Regions from separate parts of the Nonomuraea sp. NPDC026600 genome, predicted to be linked through region 4. Evidence: riboswitches for the same ligand, from Rfam matches in the RefSeq annotation. Region 4 holds a riboswitch; each other region holds the start of a gene.
What was found. Region 4 has a riboswitch for cobalamin ahead of AB0F17_RS05095 (CbtB domain-containing protein). Riboswitches for the same ligand answer to the same signal wherever they lie in the genome.
Positions count from the first base shown of each region.

Region 1: linked by a shared signal. The riboswitch ahead of AB0F17_RS45415 ((2Fe-2S)-binding protein) and the one ahead of AB0F17_RS05095 (CbtB domain-containing protein) in region 4 are both predicted to bind cobalamin.
Region 2: linked by a shared signal. The riboswitch ahead of AB0F17_RS40495 (ribonucleoside-diphosphate reductase subunit alpha) and the one ahead of AB0F17_RS05095 (CbtB domain-containing protein) in region 4 are both predicted to bind cobalamin.
Region 3: linked by a shared signal. The riboswitch ahead of AB0F17_RS06415 (ABC transporter substrate-binding protein) and the one ahead of AB0F17_RS05095 (CbtB domain-containing protein) in region 4 are both predicted to bind cobalamin.

Region 1 covers NZ_JBEZYD010000029.1:21,448-25,621, reverse strand. Annotated here, with positions in the region: gene AB0F17_RS45425 (ATP-binding cassette domain-containing protein) at 1-473, shown strand, start outside; gene AB0F17_RS45420 (cobalamin-binding protein) at 650-1,561, shown strand; cobalamin riboswitch at 1,576-1,772, shown strand; gene AB0F17_RS45415 ((2Fe-2S)-binding protein) at 1,812-2,657, shown strand; gene AB0F17_RS45410 (hypothetical protein) at 2,691-2,969, opposite strand; gene AB0F17_RS45405 (DUF4352 domain-containing protein) at 3,078-3,839, shown strand.
Region 2 covers NZ_JBEZYD010000023.1:174,497-178,670, forward strand. Annotated here, with positions in the region: gene AB0F17_RS40485 (SAM-dependent methyltransferase) at 1-289, shown strand, start outside; gene AB0F17_RS40490 (tripartite tricarboxylate transporter substrate-binding protein) at 396-1,361, shown strand; cobalamin riboswitch at 1,366-1,573, shown strand; gene AB0F17_RS40495 (ribonucleoside-diphosphate reductase subunit alpha) at 1,698-3,959, shown strand; gene AB0F17_RS40500 (ribonucleotide-diphosphate reductase subunit beta) at 3,984-4,174, shown strand, end outside.
Region 3 covers NZ_JBEZYD010000002.1:649,412-653,585, forward strand. Annotated here, with positions in the region: gene AB0F17_RS06400 (cytochrome P450) at 1-56, shown strand, start outside; gene AB0F17_RS06405 (SDR family oxidoreductase) at 53-874, shown strand; gene AB0F17_RS06410 (Gfo/Idh/MocA family oxidoreductase) at 905-1,765, shown strand; cobalamin riboswitch at 1,773-1,893, shown strand; gene AB0F17_RS06415 (ABC transporter substrate-binding protein) at 1,965-2,921, shown strand; gene AB0F17_RS06420 (iron ABC transporter permease) at 2,936-3,934, shown strand; gene AB0F17_RS06425 (ABC transporter ATP-binding protein) at 3,931-4,174, shown strand, end outside.
Region 4 covers NZ_JBEZYD010000002.1:308,178-312,351, forward strand. Annotated here, with positions in the region: gene AB0F17_RS05080 (magnesium chelatase subunit D family protein) at 1-1,239, opposite strand, end outside; gene AB0F17_RS05085 (histidine phosphatase family protein) at 1,236-1,736, opposite strand; gene AB0F17_RS05090 (CbtA family protein) at 1,794-2,543, opposite strand; gene AB0F17_RS05095 (CbtB domain-containing protein) at 2,552-2,740, opposite strand; adenosylcobalamin (AdoCbl) riboswitch at 2,785-2,869, opposite strand; gene AB0F17_RS05100 (cytochrome c oxidase assembly protein) at 2,995-4,174, opposite strand, start outside.

The sequences.
Region 1 (4,174 bases), on a different contig from region 4:
TCTACCTGTTCAACATCCCGCTACGCGACAACATCCGCCTCGGCCGCCCCGACGCCACCCACGAGGAGGTCGAGGCCGCCGCCCGCGCCGCCCACGCCCACGAGTTCATCACCGGCCTGCCCGACAGCTACGACACCCTGCCCGGCGAACTCGGCGCCCGCCTGTCCGGCGGCCAGCGCCAGCGCATCGCCATCGCCCGCACCCTGCTCAAGGACGCCCCCATCCTCATCATGGACGAGGCCGTTTCCAACCTCGACGCAGAAAGCGAGCAGGAGGTCGCCGCCGCCATGTCCGCAGCACGGCGCGACCGCACCACCCTGGTCATCGCCCACCGTCTGTCCACCATCCGCACCGCCGACCACATCGTCGTCCTCGACGACGGCCACATCGCCGAAACCGGCACCCACGCCGAACTCCTCGGCCACCCGGGCGCCTACACCCGGCTACTCGCCACCCAACTGGCCGGGCATTGACGATCGCCAGGACTACCACGACGGCGAGGCGGACATCGCTGGCCGACCGCCGTCGGGAGGGCTGGATGCTCGCCCGGCTGACTTCGACTCTGGGGCGGAGCGTTCCCTGGATCCGAGCCAGGCGCGTCGAGCAGGAGTCAGGCGAGGCGAGCGTGGAGCGCGGCTAGGGTCGCGATATGCGCATCGTGTCGTTGTTGCCCGCCGCCACCGACATCGTGGCGGTGCTCGGGCTGGGTGGTGACCTGGTCGGACGGACGCATGAGTGCGACTGGCCGCCCGCGGTGGTGGAGGCGGTGCCGGTGGTCACGGCGGCCGAGTTCGCCGCGGATCGGATGAGCAGCAGGGAGATCTCCGATGCGGTGGGCGGTGCCGCCCACCAGGGTTCGTCGCTGTACACGCTCGACGTCGAACGCCTGGCGGACCTGGCCCCCGATGTGGTGCTGACGCAGGACCTGTGTGAGGTGTGCGCGGTCTCCTACACGGGGGTGTCGCGGGCGGTGCGGCTGCTCGACTCCGGCCCACGGGTGATCAGTCTCGAACCGCGCACGCTTCCTGAGGTGCTGCGCTCCATCGAACACCTCGGCAAGGCGCTTGGAGTGGCGCACGCGGCGTCCCAGCGGGTCGCCGAGCTGGAAGACAAGCTCGCGGCAGTGCGGTCCACGGTCGCGGACCGGCCGAGGCCACGGGTGGCGGCGATCGAGTGGCTGGATCCGCTCTGGCCCGCCGGCCACTGGGTCCCCGAGCAGATCCGGGCAGCGGGCGGTGAGCCGCTGCTGGCCGAAGCGGGCGAACACACCACCGCCATCGACTGGGAGAGGGTGCGGGCCTCCCAACCCGAGGTGATCCTGCTGATGCCCTGCGGCTTTCCTCCCGAGCGAACGCGAGCGGAGTGGCGCCTGCTGACTCGGCACCCGGGCTGGGCCGACCTACCGGCGGTCCGCGCGGGCCAGGTGTGGGTGCTGGACGGTCCGGCGTACTTCAACAGGCCCGGGCCGCGCGTGGTACGAGGGGTGGAGGTCCTTGCCCAGGTGCTCCACGGTGTGCACGCCGGCGCTCCCGTCAAAGCTGGGGAAGCGCATCGGGTCTGATGGATGGCGCGCGCTTTGTCGTTGATGGGTGGTGTGCGAGCATGGTCAGCGTTGGCGAGCGCGGAACGAGGAAGCCGGTGTGATTCCGGCGCGGTCCCGCCACTGTGATCGGTGAGTGATCCCCGGCGAAAGGCCACTGCCCACGGGTGGGAAGGCCGGGGTGAGCGTCGACCCGAGAGCCAGGAGACTCACGCGGTCGCCTCCTCGAAGACATTGGGGCGGATCTCCCCAAGAGAGGACGGTGACCGCCATGCCGCGCCCCCTGCCAGAGGTGGCCGTGTTCGCCGGGTCAGCCGCCGCCAAGATGGTGGAGCCGTCCGGCCTGCAGCCCGCGGACGAGCGCACGCTCGCGGCTGCTGTCGCCGACATCACCGCCATCGGCGGCTACTTCGAGCTCCTCCTTCCGGGCTCGGATGACTCCGACTGGCACCAGCTTCCGGACCTGCTCACCGGCTCTCACGTCCTGGCAGCGAAGATCGACGAGGTGGCGGACCAGCTCGGCACCCGTGAGCGTAGAATCGCCGCCTCCATCCTGTTCCAGGGTCTGGCCGCCCACCTGTGGTCCCCGCCCCTCGGTATGGTCGTCGGGAACAGCCTGCTGCTCGACGTCCTGCCTGAGAATCTCCGCTGGCGCCCCATTCCCAGTGGTCCGCTGCCGCTGCGCGCCGACCGCCTGACGGGCTGGCATGTACGCGCTCCGGACAAGGTCGCCGCGCTGCTCCATCGCAAGGTCGTCAGCGAGCAGCTTGAACCGCTGGCCGCGACGATCACCGGCATCGTCAAACTGGCGCCCGGCCTGTTGTGGGGCAACGCCGTCTCCGCCCTGGCGGGCACCGTCCATACCTTGGCCCAGCAGAGCCCCGGCCTGGCCGCCGCAGCTGTGGGCCTCGGCCGCGACCTCCTGGAGATCGGATTGCTGCGCGGCACTGGTGAGCTGGCCGAGCCGACGCCCGGCCACCCGTTCTTCGTCCGGCGCAGCTGTTGCCTCTACTACCGCCTACCCAGCGGCGGCAAGTGCGGCGACTGCGCCCTCATCCCCGACAAAACCCGCCGCGAACAGTGGGAGCGGGCCGTACGGGGATCCGGAGAGACCTGAACGAACACGATGACCAGCCTAGGTAGTCGCGAACTAGCTCGCGCTGTCCTTGAGGGAGCTGCCGTCGTTGGTGGCCACCTCATGCGCCACCGTGATCAGCCCGTCTTCCAGCTTTAAGTCGCTCCATGAGGCCGGGGCGCGCCGCCACCCCGGGCTGGGCAGGCGTGCCTCGCAGGTTGTCGAGAAGTTGTCCAGGCGCTGGAAGAACTGCCACAACCAGCGACCGCCGCGACCGAGTACGGCGAGCAGGCCAAGCCCAGCGGCGACGATCCCTGCGGCCACGAACACGTCGAGCGTGAGGTTCCCGGTCAAAGAGGTTCTCCCTTGCTACGGGTGTCCAGATCCGGACAGGCGTGAGGGGTCAACCCAGAGGATGCTTGGGCGTCTCACAGGTCCCCATCTCTCCCTGGAGTCGCGCCAATGGGCTATCCGCAGCAGCCTCAGGATCCGTACGGCCAGTCAGGGCCGCAACAGCCCTATGGCTATGGCGGGCCTCCACCGCAGTACGGGTACGGTTACCAGCCGCCCACCAGCCCGCCGCCTCCACCGCGCCGAAACGTGGGCCTGATCGTGCTGTTGGCCGTTGGCCTTCCCCTGATGCTGTTGGGAGGCTGCGCCGCTTTGGTCGTGGTACTTGGGGACACCGGCCGGGATGTTGTAGTCACTGAGGCCGACTCGCCGAACATGGTCTTGCCGTCCCGCGAGCCAGCGTCGAAGCAGCCGACGGAAGAGGCGACGGCGGAGGCGGCGAAGAAGGAGCCGTCGACGGCGGCGGTCGGCGGCTCGATCACTCTGCAGGGAACGGATCCCGGGCTGAAAATGACCGTGACGGTGAACCAGCTGGTGAACCCCGCCTCGCCGGCACAGGACTTCCTGAAGCCGAAGAGCGGCAACAAGTTCGTCGCCGTTCAGGTAACGCTCGCCAACGTTGGCCAGGCTGTGTACAGCGACGCTCCGGGAAACGGGGCCATGCTGATCGACGGCGAGGGCCAGCAGTACCGGTCGACCATCTATGAGGTGCGGGAAGGCCAGGCGTTCGGCGGCAGCGCGACGATCAACGCGGATGATTCTCGCAAGGGCATGATCGTGTTCGAGGTGCCGGAGTCGGCGAAGCTGGTCAAATTCCAGTTCGCGCTGAACAGCGGTTTCGCTGATCAAAAGGGCGAATGGACACTCAACTGATGCAACAGCCGCAGTTCCCGCCGCGATACGACGGTTAGGCCCCCGGCTCCGGAACGCCGCGCAGCCGCTTGTTCTCGGCGGCGAGCTCGTCGCGTTCGGCTTGAACGTCGTCCAGCGCGACAGACAGGACAGCCGCCTCGTACACGGGCATCCCCCATCCGCTGCTTCAACCGGGCGGCAACGGCTTCCAGATGCTACCCCGGTCACGTCCGGACAGTGACCTGGAAGACCGTGCGCGGTCCGGCAGATGATTGTTGAACCAGCTCCACGATTCGAGGCTCACCCACGAGGCCGAGACTGGGCGGCAGCCTCTTGCCCCGGAACTTCTCACAAAC
Region 2 (4,174 bases), on a different contig from region 4:
GGTGACCAGGCTGCGCGAGGCGGTGGCGCCCGGCAGCCATCTGGTGCTCACCCACGCGACCTCGCGGGGGCGGTTCGCGGAGGGCGCGGCGGCGCTCTACCGGCCCGCGTCGGCCGGGGCCGGCACCGACCGGACCCCGGGGGAGATCCGGGCGTTCTTCGGGGACTTCGAACTGGTCGAGCCGGGCCTGGTGCACGCCCCCGACTGGCGTCCCGACCGGCCCAGGCTGGTCAGCGAGCCCTCGCTGCCCTCGTACCTGCTCGTCGGCGTCGGCCAGAAGCGCTCCTAGCTTTTCATGACTTTTCGTGATCTCCGGTAGCGAGTGCCCGATATGTGACAATGAGTTAATTGTCGGTGACACGGGGTAGCTACTGGGGTGCGAGGGGAGGGACGCCATGCGCCGACGGGGGTTCTTCGCGCTCGGCCTCGGGATGATGGCCTGCGCGACAGGGTGTGGCACGGAGAGCAACCTCGGAAGCAGCGCCGTCAACGCGGCCCGCATGCTGGGCCGGTTCGCGATCGTGCCCGGCGGCGGACGCTGGGCCCGCGTCGCCCGGGCGCTCGTCGAGGCCGCCCGCGGGGAGGGTTTCCCGGTCTCCGGCACCCCGCCCGTCACCAGGATCACCGTCACGGGGCTGCCCGCGCTGGCCGCGACCGAGCTCAACAACGGGCTGTCGCTGCTCGACACCGCCACGCCGCTGGCCAGGCTCACCGGGCAGATCGAGGTCGTGGTGGTGCCCGCCAATTCCAAGTTCGCCACCTTCGACCAGTTCGGCGCGCACCTGCTCGCCCACCCCGACCGTACGCCGCTGACGGGCGGTCCGCAGGGCGAGCCCGATCATCTGCTGTTCGGGCTGATCGCCAAGGGGCTCGGCGCCGACACCCGGCAGGTCGACTACACCGGTTTCCCCGGCAGCGCGGAGGCCACGTCGGCGCTCCTCGGCGGCAAGGCCGCGGCGGCGACCGGCACGCTCGCGGACTGGCGCAGGGCCATCGACAAGGGCTGGGTCCGGGTGCTCGCCGTCTCCAGCGCGCGCCGGGTGGACGGCGTCAAGGCGCCGAGCCTGCTGGAGTGCGGGGTGCGGCTCGACTTCGCCGACTGGTGCGCGGCGGTCGGGCCCGAGGGGATGACCGACGACAGAAAGGACTTCGCCATCCGGCTCTGCGACGAGGTCACGGAGTCCGCCGCCTGGCGGGCGGCCTGCCGCGCGGAGGGATGGACCTCGATCCCGCTCAGCGGCGACGACTTCGAACAGTGGCTCGCCTCGGAGATCGGCAGGACCAGGGCCGTGCTCCGCGATCTCGGCATGCTCGATACGGCTGACACAACATGCTGGGGTAGTTGCGAGAAGGGCCACTAGATGTAGGATCCTGGTCGTCGCTGGTTCGCCCCTCGGGGCGGAGCAAAAGGGAACCCGGTGCGATTCCGGGGCTGCCCCGCAGCGGTGAGCGGGAACGACCGCCGTCACGAGCACTGGAGAGATCCGGGAAGCGACGGCCAGTAGGAGGCCCAGTACTGGGTCAGGGACCAAGCCCGCGAGCCCGAAGACCTGCCGGTGACGTTGGGGGAGCCACCCGGCTCCGCCCATCGAAGTGTCCAGGGCCTCGAGGGAGGGCCGGGGGCGTCGCGGCCGGGGAACTCCAGCGCCGCCGTGCTCTCGCGCGCTCACGAGGATGAGCTCGCGAGGAGAGAGCACGTGACGCAGATCATTGAGGCCGACCGGCACCCGGCCACGGTCGATCCGCAGCAGGCCACCGTCGACCAGCGGCCGGTCACTCCTGACCAGCGGCCGGTCACTCCTGACCGGCGATCGGCCACCGCCGACCGTCGGCTGGCCATCGAGGAGGCCGCCGCCCGGGTGATCACCGACCCGGCGAACTCCCGGGTCGCCGCCCGGCTCCTGGCCGAGGAGATCGCCGACGAGGCCGCCGGGCACGGCGTACGGACCTTCTCCGAGTCCATCGCCGCCAGCCACGCCGCCGGGCTGATCCAGGACTCGCTCGCCGCCTTCGTCGGCGCCCACGCCGCCGAGCTCGACGCGCTCGTCTCCGGCGAGGCGGACGAGCGCTTCGAGTACTTCGGCCTGCGTACGGTCTACGACCGCTACCTGCTGCGTCACCCGGAGTCGCGCGCGGTGCTCGAACGGCCCCAGCACTTCCTGCTGCGCGTGGCCTGCGGGCTGTCGGAGACGGTCGCCGAGGCCGCCGAGCTCTATGCCCTCATGTCCACGCTGTCGTACCTGCCGAGCTCGCCGACGCTGTTCAACTCGGGTTCGCGCCGGCCGCAGCTGTCGTCGTGCTTCCTGCTCGACTCGCCGCGCGACGAGCTGGAGTCGATCTACGACCGCTACGGGCAGGTGGCCAGGCTGTCGAAGTACGCCGGAGGCATCGGCATCGCGTGGACCCGGGTGCGCTCGCGCGGATCTCTCATCAGGGGCACCAACGGGCATTCCAACGGCATCGTGCCCTGGCTGCGCACGCTCGACTCCTCCGTCGCCGCGGTCAACCAGGGCGGCCGGCGCAAGGGCGCGGCCTGCGTCTACCTGGAGACCTGGCACGCCGACGTCGAGGAGTTCCTGGAGCTGCGCGACAACACGGGCGAGGACGCCCGCCGTACGCACAACCTGAACCTGGCCAACTGGGTGCCGGACGAGTTCATGCGCCGGGTGGAGGCCGACGAGGTCTGGTCGCTGTTCGACCCCAAGGAGGTCCCCGACCTCACCGACCTGTACGGCGAGGCGTTCACCCGCGCCTACCGCGCCTACGAGGCCGAGGGCCGCTACACCCGGCAACTGCCCGCCCGGACCCTCTACGGCCGGATGATGCGTACCCTCGCCCAGACCGGCAACGGCTGGATGACGTTCAAGGACGCCGCCAACCGCACCTCCAACCAGACGGCCAGGCCCGAGAACGTCATCCACCTGTCCAACCTGTGCACCGAGATCCTCGAGGTCACCAGCGACGGTGAGACGGCGGTGTGCAACCTCGGCTCGATCAACCTCGCCGCCCACCTGACCGCCGAGGGCGTCGACTGGGACCGGCTGCGCCAGACCGTCCGTACGGCCGTGCGCTTCCTGGACCGGACCATCGACCTGGGCTTCTACCCGACGCCCGAGGCCGAGGCGGCCAACAAGCGCTGGCGGCCGATCGGGCTCGGCGTGATGGGCCTGGCCGACGTGTTCTTCGCGCTCAGGCTGCCGTTCGACTCGCCCGAGGCGCTGGGCCTGTCCACGCGCGTCGCCGAGGAGATCGCCCTGGCCGCCTACGACACCTCCGCCGACCTGGCCGTCGAGCGCGGCCGGCACCCGTCGTACGACGACACCAGGGCGGCGGGCGGCGTCCTGCACCCCGATCACTACGGCGCCGCCGGGTCGCCGCGCTGGGACGCGCTGCGCGCGAAGATCGCCACGACCGGGCTGCGTAACTCGCTGATGGTCGCCATCGCGCCGACCGCGACGATCGCCTCCATCGCCGGTTGCTACGAGTGCATCGAGCCGCAGGTGTCCAACGTGTTCAAGCGCGAGACGTTGTCGGGTGAGTTCCTCCAGGTCAACCGCTATCTGGTGGCCGATCTGCAGGCTCGCGGGCTGTGGACGCAGCGGATGCGCGACGACCTCAAGCGGGCGGACGGCTCGATCCAGGACATCCCCGGCATCCCCAGCGAGCTCAAGGTTCTCTACCGCACGGCCTGGGAGCTGCCGCAGAAGGCGCTCATCGACCTGGCCGCCGCCCGGCAGCCGTACATCGACCAGTCGCAGTCGCTGAACCTGTTCATGGCCAGCCCGACGATCGGGAAGCTGTCCTCGATGTACGCCTATGCCTGGAAGCAGGGTCTGAAGACCACCTACTACCTGCGCTCGCGCCCGGCCACCCGGATCGCCCAGACGACGGTCGCGGTCAACGCCGACGCCGTCGCCTGCTCCTTGGAGAACCCGGAAACCTGCGAAGCCTGCCAGTAGCCCCCTCGAACGGAGACCTCCGCAATGCTGCTCGATCCCGGCATGGACCTGACCCTGCGTCCCATGCGTTATCCGGAATTCTATGAGCGCTACCGCGCCGCCATCCGCAACACCTGGACCGTCGAGGAGGTGGACCTGCACTCCGACCTCGCCGACCTGGCCAAGATGACGCCGCAGGAGCGCCACCTGATCCACCGGCTGGTCGCCTTCTTCGC
Region 3 (4,174 bases), 340 kb from region 4:
TCTACCGCAAGTCGATCGTGGGACGGGGACTGACGGCCCTGCGGGTGACGTGGTGAGTGCCGCGCCGGGCCGGTTCGACGGGCAGGTCGCCCTGGTGACGGGCGCGGGTTCGGGCATCGGCGCGGCGTGCGCGTCGCGCCTGGCCGCCGAGGGCGCCTGCGTGGGCGTTCTGGACGTGCACGCGGCCGGCGCCAAGTCGGTCGCCACCGCCATCCGCGCCAGGGGCGGCACGGCCACGGCGCTCACCTGCGACGTGTCGGACGAGAAGCAGGTGGCCGGGGCGGTCGTCGACCTGATCGCCTCGTTCGGCCGCCTGGACGTCGTCCACTCCAACGCGGCCGCGCTCGGCCCCGGCACCTACGGCCGCGACCAGGACCTCGAAGACCTCGACGTGGCCGTCTGGGACCGCACGATGGCGGTGAACCTGCGGGGTGCCCTGCTCATGGTCAAGCACGCGGCCCCCGCGATGTCCGACGGCGGCGCCTTCGTCCTCACCTCGTCGGTCTCGGGCCTGCTGGGCGACGTGGCGCACGTCGCCTACGGCACCTCCAAGGCGGCGCTGACCGGGTTCATCCGCTACGTGGCCACCAAGTACGGCTCGCGCGGCATCCGCTGCAACGCCGTCGCCCCCGCCCTGGTCCTGACCGACGCGGCCGCGCAGGCCCTCGGCCGGGACCGGCTGGCCGACAAGGCGGCCGAGCGCCTGCTGCCCTGGGCCTGCACCCCGGAGGACGTGGCCGACCTCGTCGCCTTCCTCGCCTCGGGCGAGTCGCGGTGCATCACGGGACAGACCATCGTCATCGACTCCGGAACCCTCGCCCATCGCCCCGAGCACGCCCTGCGCCAATGGCGCGACGCCGCTGAATCACTCTAGGGTGCTTGAAGCGGATCAAAAGGGGGCGGAATGGAGCCGGTGTCGGTCGGGTTGATCGGAGCGGGGCCGTGGGCGGAGCGCGCGCACGCGCCGATGCTGGTCAAGAGCCCGTATCTCCGTTTTGCCGGGGTATGGGCGCGCCGTCCGGAGGCCGCCGCCGGGCTGGGGGCGCCGGTGTTCGAGCGGGTCGAGGAGCTGTTCGACGCGTGCGAGGCCGTGGCGTTCTGCGTGCCGCCGGCCGTACAGGCCGAACTGGGGGTGCGCGCGGCGCGGGCCGGGAAGGCGCTGTTGCTGGAGAAGCCGCTCGCCGACTCGCTGGAGAACGCGCGGCGCCTCGCGGACGCCGTGCGCGAGGCCGGAGTGGCCTCGCAACTGGTCCTCACCATGCGCTATACCTCGCAGGTCAGGGCGTTCCTGGCACGCTGCGCCGGCATCGAGGCGTTCGGCGGCCACGCCGCGAACATCTCCAACGTCCTGCTGGGCGGCCACCCCTTCGGCACCCCGTGGCGGCTCGAACGCGGCGCGCTCCTGGACGTCGGGCCGCACGTGATCGACCTGCTCGACGCCGCGCTCGGCCCGGTGACCGGCGTCCGCGCGCACGGGAACTCGCTCGGCTGGACCGGCCTGCTGCTCGACCACGAGGGCGGCGCGGTCAGCGAGGCGTCGCTGTGCATGGCCGCCGCCGGCGACCTGCCGCCGTCGAGCATCGCGGTGTACGGCAGAACGGGCAACGCGGTGCTGCTGCCCGGTGACGACGATCCGTTCGTGACCATCGCCGAGGAGTTCGCGCGGACCGTACGCGAGGGAGGCGGGCACCCGCTGGACGCGGCCCACGGGCTCCGGCTGCAGCGGATCATCGCCGAGGCGGAGACTCAGTTGGGGACCCCTTGACTTAGCGTCCAACTGGAGCATTGATAGCGTCTGTCCGACGCGCAGAGTTGCAGCGAAGTCCGGTGCGAGTCCGGCGCTGTCCCGCAACTGTCATAGCCAGGTCGCCTGCCTCCGCGCTGACGTCATCAACCCTCGTGGAAAAGGGTGATCCGTCGCTCTCAGCGGGTCTCTCGGTTCCGACAGTGTGAAAGGACTTCTCGTGAGGCCCGTACGCACGGCCTTCGCGGGCGCGCTGCTGGGAACGCTCGTTCTGACCGGATGCGGCCAGAACAGCACTACCACCACCCCGTCACCCGCGAGCTCAGCCACCTCCGCCGGCTCGACGAGCTCCACCGCCTACCCCGTGACGGTCGAGGCGGCCAACGGCAAGGTCGCCATCGCCAAGAAGCCGGAGCGGATCGTCTCGCTCTCCGCCAGCCACACCGAGACGCTCTTCGCCATCGGCGCGGGCCCCCAGGTCATCGCGGTGGACGACCAGTCCAACTACCCGGCCGGCGTCCCCAAGACCGACCTGTCCGGCTTCAAGCCGAACGTCGAGGCCATCGTCGCCCAGAAGCCCGACCTGGTCATCGTCTCCAACGACATCGACAAGATCGTCGCCGAGCTGGGCAAGCTGAACGTGCCGGTCCTCCTGGAACCGGCCGCCACCAAGCTCGACGAGGCCTACGACGAGATCACCGACCTCGGCGCCGCCACCGGCAACACCGACAAGGCCGGACAAGTCGTGACAGACATGAAGGCGGCCCTGGACAAGCTCGCGGCGAACGCCCCAAAGGACAAGAAGCTCACCTACTACCACGAACTCGACCAGACCCCCTACGCGGCGACGTCGAGCACGTTCATCGGGCAGATCTACGGCATGTTCGGCCTCACCAACATCGCCGACAAGGCGCCGGACCCGGCGGGCGGCTATCCCAAGCTGTCGGCGGAGTTCGTCGCCCAGGCCGACCCCGACCTGATCTTCCTGGCGGACGTGAAGTGCTGCCAGCAGAGCAAGGACACGCTGGCCAAGCGGCCCGGCTGGAAGGGACTGTCGGCCGTCAAGGGCGACCAGGTGATCCAGCTCGACGACGACATCGCCTCGCGCTGGGGCCCGCGCGTCGTCGACCTGGCCCAGACCATCAGTGACGCGGTCGGCAAGGCGGCCACCCGCTAGTGAGGTCCAGCCCGATGTGGACGGCGGGTGCGCTGGGCGTGCTCGCGGTCTCCATGGTCGCCGGGCTGCTCGGCGGGGCCGCCGACATCTCGCCGTGGCAGGTGGTGCTCCAGGCGGTCGACTGGCTGCCGTACGTGCACGTGGACTCGGGGCTGGCGCCCGTGGAGCAGGGGCTGCTGTTCGAGCTGCGGCTGCCCAGGGTGCTGGTGGCGGCCGTGGTCGGCGGGCTGCTGGCCATCGCGGGGGCCGGTTACCAGGGGGTGTTCCGCAACCCGCTGGCCGACCCCTACCTGCTCGGCGCCGCCGCCGGAGCCGGGCTGACCACCACCGTGGTCATCGTGCTGGTGCCGACCCCCGTGGTCGGCATCCCAGTGGCCGCCTTCGTGGGGGCCGTTGGTGGGGTGTTCCTGGCGTACGTGCTCGGGAACACCGCCGGGCGCGCGGGCGGCACCGCCACGCTGGTGCTCGCCGGGGTGGCCGTCACCTCGTTCCTCACCGCGATCCAGACGTTCATCCAGCAGTTCAAGGTCGAGGAACTGCAGCGCATCTACTCCTGGATCCTGGGCGACGTGGGCGGCGGGTGGGACCAGTTCTGGCTGGTGCTGCCGTACGCCGTCGTCTCTTCGGTGCTGCTGCTCGCGCACGGGCGGATGCTCGACGTGCTGTCGGTGGGGGACGAGGAGGCCAGCAGCCTGGGCGTGCGGGCCGGTCGGGTACGGCTGGCGGTCCTGCTGGCCGCGTCCCTGGCCACTGCGGCGGCCGTGGCGGTGAGCGGTCTCATCGGGTTCGTCGGCATTGTCATCCCGCACGTGGTCCGGCGGCTGGCGGGCGGCTCGTACCGGATCGTGCTGCCGCTGTCGCTGATCGGCGGCGCCGCCTTCCTCGTGCTCGCCGACCTGATCGCGCGCACCGTCATCGCCCCCGCCGAGCTGCCCATCGGGGTGGTCACCATGTTCGTCGGCGCGCCGTTCTTCGTGGCCATCCTGCGCATGACCCGGCAGACCGCCACATGACCGGCACCACTGAGCCGGCAGCGGCCCGGCCTGCTCGGATGATCGAGACCAGCGCTCTCTCGGTGCGGCTCGGCGAGCGGGAGGTGCTCACCGACGTCGATCTCGCGGTACGGCGCGGCGAATGGCTGGCGATCATCGGCCCGAACGGCGCCGGAAAGTCCACCCTGCTCAAGGCCGTCATGGGCGTCGTCGCCCACCGGGGCGACGTCACGGTCGGCGGCCGGGCCGCGAGCACCCTCA
Region 4 (4,174 bases):
CGCCGGATCGTCCCGGCGCGAGCCCGCCGCCTCCTGGGGGCGTGAACCCGCCGGGCTCCCCTCGCGGTCGCCGGGCCCGGCGTCTCCAGAACCGCCGTCCGGCCGGTCAGGGCCGGAGGCCGCAGGATCGCCGGGACCACCGGCACCATCGGGATCGTCGGAGTCTCCGGGATCGCCAGGGCGGTCGGCGCCTCCGGGATCGTCCGGGCCGTCGGGGCGTTCGTCCTCTCCCGTCCGGGCCAGCAGGTCCTCCAGCAGCGACTCGTCCAGCCCGGGCGCGTCGAACGGGTCACGCCGCCGCCGGTGCGGAAGCGACAGGCGGGCGGCGGCACGTACGTCCTCGGTCGTCACGACGTCCCTGCCCTGCCATGCGGCGTGCGCGATGGCGGCGTTGGCCGTGACCAGGTCGGCGCGGAGCCCGTCCACCTCGAACGCGGCGCACACCGTGGCGATCTGCGTGAGCCGGGCGTCGGGCAGCCGCACCTCGGGCACCCTGGCCCTGGCCCGCGCGATCCGGTCGGCCAGGGCCGACTCCTCCGCCGTCCACCGGGCGGCGAAGGCGCCGGGATCGGCGTCGAAGGCCAGGCGCCGCCGTACCACCTCGGCCCGTTCGCCGGGGTCGCGTGACGCCTTCACCTCCACCGTCAGGCCGAACCGGTCGAGGAGTTGCGGCCGTAGCTCGCCCTCCTCCGGGTTCATGGTGCCGACCAGGAGGAACCGGGCCGCGTGCCGTACCGACACCGACTCGCGCTCGACGTAGCAGATCCCGAGGGCGGCCGCGTCCAGCAGCAGGTCCACCAGATGGTCGTGGAGCAGGTTCACCTCGTCCACGTACAGCACGCCGCGGTGGGCGGCGGCCAGCAGGCCGGGCTCGAACGCCTTCACGCCCTCGGTCAGTGCCCGCTCCACGTCCAGCGAGCCGGCCAGCCGGTCCTCGGAGGCGCCGACGGGCAGCTCCACCAGCGAGGCGGGGCGGCGTAGCCACTGCTCGCCCGGCTCGTGCGGCCCGTCGGGGCACTCGTCGCCCGGCGCGGCGGGATCGCAGGCGAAGCGGCAGCCCGCCACGACGTCCACGGGCGGGAGCTGGGCGGCCAGCGCGCGGACGATGGTGGACTTGGCGGTGCCCTTCTCGCCGCGTACGAGCACGCCGCCCACGCGCGGTGAGACGGCGTTGAGCACCAGCGCCAGCTTCAGGTCCGCGAGCCCGACGACGGCACTGAACGGGTAGGTGACGATCAAAGGGTGGCCTTCCGGTTGACATGCGCGACGCGCCAGCCGCCGCGCGCGCTGGACAGTTCAGTGGTGGACAGCGGCGCCAGGTCGAAGCGGTTGGCGGCCAGTGGGCTCAGCCCGAGCGCGTGGCCGAGGGCGGCCCTGATCACCCCCACGTCGCAGACCACGATGGCGGGGGACCGGTGTTCCGCGTCGAGCCAGGCCGCGACGCGTGCCGCCAGCGCGGCCAGGCTCTCCCCGCCGTGGGGCGCGGCGTGCGGGTCGGCGAGCCAGCTCGCCAGGGCGTCCGGCTCGGCCTCCGCGACCTTCGCGTACGGCACGCCGCTCCAACTGCCGTGGTCGGCCTCCGCGAGAGCCTGGACCACCGACGGCAGCAGTCCCATGGCGACGGCGGTCTGGCCGGCGGCCCTGGCCGGGGCCACCAGCGCGCGACCCGTCCAGGACCTGGCCCTGGCCAGGGCCGTAGCTCTGGCCAGGCTCGACGGGTCGGCGTTCTCGTCCATGGGGAAGCAGGCCGACCGTGTTCCCGGTGTGCCGGCCTGCCGTACGAACAGCACCTCTCAGCTCGGCGTGGGCACCGCGACGGGAACCGCGGCCGGGCGGCGGGCCGCCCGATCGCAGGCCCAGCCGAAGAGCACGCCGAACGCGGTCCAGAAGACGAGCTGCGTACCCAGCGACGCGAGCCTGAACTCCCACAGCAGGGTCGCGGGGAAGTTCGCGGGCACCTCGTTGACTCTGGGCAGCAGCCACCAGGCGGCGACCACCGGCACCAGGAACGTCACCACCGTGACGATCCAGCGTGCCCACGGCCCGCCCTGCGTCCGCCGCCCACTCGCCACCGCGATCGCGGTCGAGGCCAGCCCGACCCCGATCATGATCACGTAGAGCAGGGTACGGCTGTTGATCGTCTCCGGATCGCCGACCGCTGGTGGATTGGCGGGATATTTCAGGAACGGAATGAGGATGATGGCCACGAAGGCGGTGGCGGCGGCGGCCAGCGCCAGCCCGCCCTCGGAGCGAGGACCGACCCGCCCCCTCAACCCCGCGAACACCAGGGCGAACACTCCGCCCACGGCCAGCCCGTACAGCCCGGTGGCCAGGAACAGCCCGGCTTTCTGGCCGGGTCTGCTGACCACCGCCTCCTCTCCATGATCGTGACCGGCCGCCTCGGCCGCGGGCGGCTGGGCGGCTTCTTCCAGGGCGATCGCGCTGTCCACACTCGGCTCACCGAAGGCGAACGCGAAACCACCGGCGATCAGTCCGGCCAGCAGGCCCAGAAGCAGCCCTCTGACCAGCAGGGTGCGTACCACCTCGCCGCCTAGTGGCACGGCACGCCGAGCAGGTGCCGCCCGTCATGCATGAGTTCGTGGAGGTAGTTGCCGGTCTGTGAGATCGCTCCGTTGTCCATCAGAACCAGATAGGCCACCAACAGGAGCAGGGGTACGGCCAGCAGCCATGGGCGCAGGCGGGGGAAGGGAACGGACGTGGGAGTGGTCAGGCCACTCATAGTGCCTCCTCGGGGATGACGCGTCCCAACTAACGAGGTCACGGTGGCCAAGCGACCTGGCTCCCGGGATCTATGTCCCGGATACAGTGGCGCGTCCGCACCGGCTTCTCACCGGATTTCCCTTGGCCAATCGTGAAATCTACCGGAACGTATCTCTTCATCCCGTTCGAGTCAACACGCACAACAAGAACGCCCAGCTCACGGACCCCTCGGCCGGACCGCCTCGACGCGGCCGAACGGATCCCGGCCGAGCCTCACACCCGCACGTCCACCTGGGCGACGAGCCGCAGGGCGCTCTTCCGCGACCGGGTCAGCCGTATGGCCAGCGCGGCGAGAGCCGGCACGGGCAGGGTCAGGTACATCAGTCCGGCCAGCCGCTGATCGGCCGCCACACCCGACGCGCCGCGCGGAGTCACCTGCGAGAACCACTCCTGGGCCAGCGGCGGCCCGGACAGCAGGAACAGGCCGACCACCACCTGTACCGCGACGACGGCCACGAGCACCCACACGCGATCCCGCCGCGTGATCGGCCGCGGCAGGGGATCGACCCCGGCCAGCAGCCAGCAGCACAGCAGCCCGGTGCCGAAGAACAGCACCTGGGTGAGCAGGTGGACCGCCTGGTTGGCGGCCGACCAGGCCAGCCAGCCGGTGCCGTACAGGACGACGATCGGCAGCACGTAGACGGCCAGGAGGGCGATCGGATGAGTGAGCCGCCCGGCCAGGCGGCTGCGCAGGATGGCCGAGGCGATGTCGCCGTACTGCGATCCGGGGGTGATGGCCCGCGCGGTCAGCGTCAGTGGTGCCCCCAAGGCCAGCAGCAGCGGCCCGATGACGTTGAGCACGGTGTACTGCAGGGCGTGCGCCGACGGCATCGCCCGCGCGTAGCCGCTCACGCCGCCCACGAGCACCGCCGCCAGCACCGCCAGCCCGGCGAACCAGGCGACGGTACGGCCGGCCGGCCACGGGTCGCCGGCCCGGGCGAGCCTGCGCAGCCCGGCCAGATAGCCGGCGGCCGGAAGCGCCAGGGCGAGCAGGACCAGCGGGTTCAGCCGGATCTCGGTGATCAGCGCGCCGACCGAGTAGGGCGCCAGGTCGTAGCCCAGAAGGTCGTTGTGGCCGCCGCTGGCGGGCGGCGCGGAGCGCGACAGGCCGGCGGCCAGTCCGGTGGCCGCGGCCATCACCATCATCTCGCCGGTGGCCAGCCGGGTGAAGGTGCCTCGTGTCGTACGTTCGGCGATCGCGGCGATGGTGCGGCGGCGGTGGATCACCCCGAACACGCCCAGGGCCACCAGCGCCGTCACCTTGGCCAGGACGAGCACACCGTAGCGGGTCGTCCACAGTTGCGACACCGTGTCCATCCGGACCCAGGCGCCGGCCACGCCGGACACCGTCACCGCGACGAAGCAGCACAGGGCGAGCGTGCTGAACCTGGAC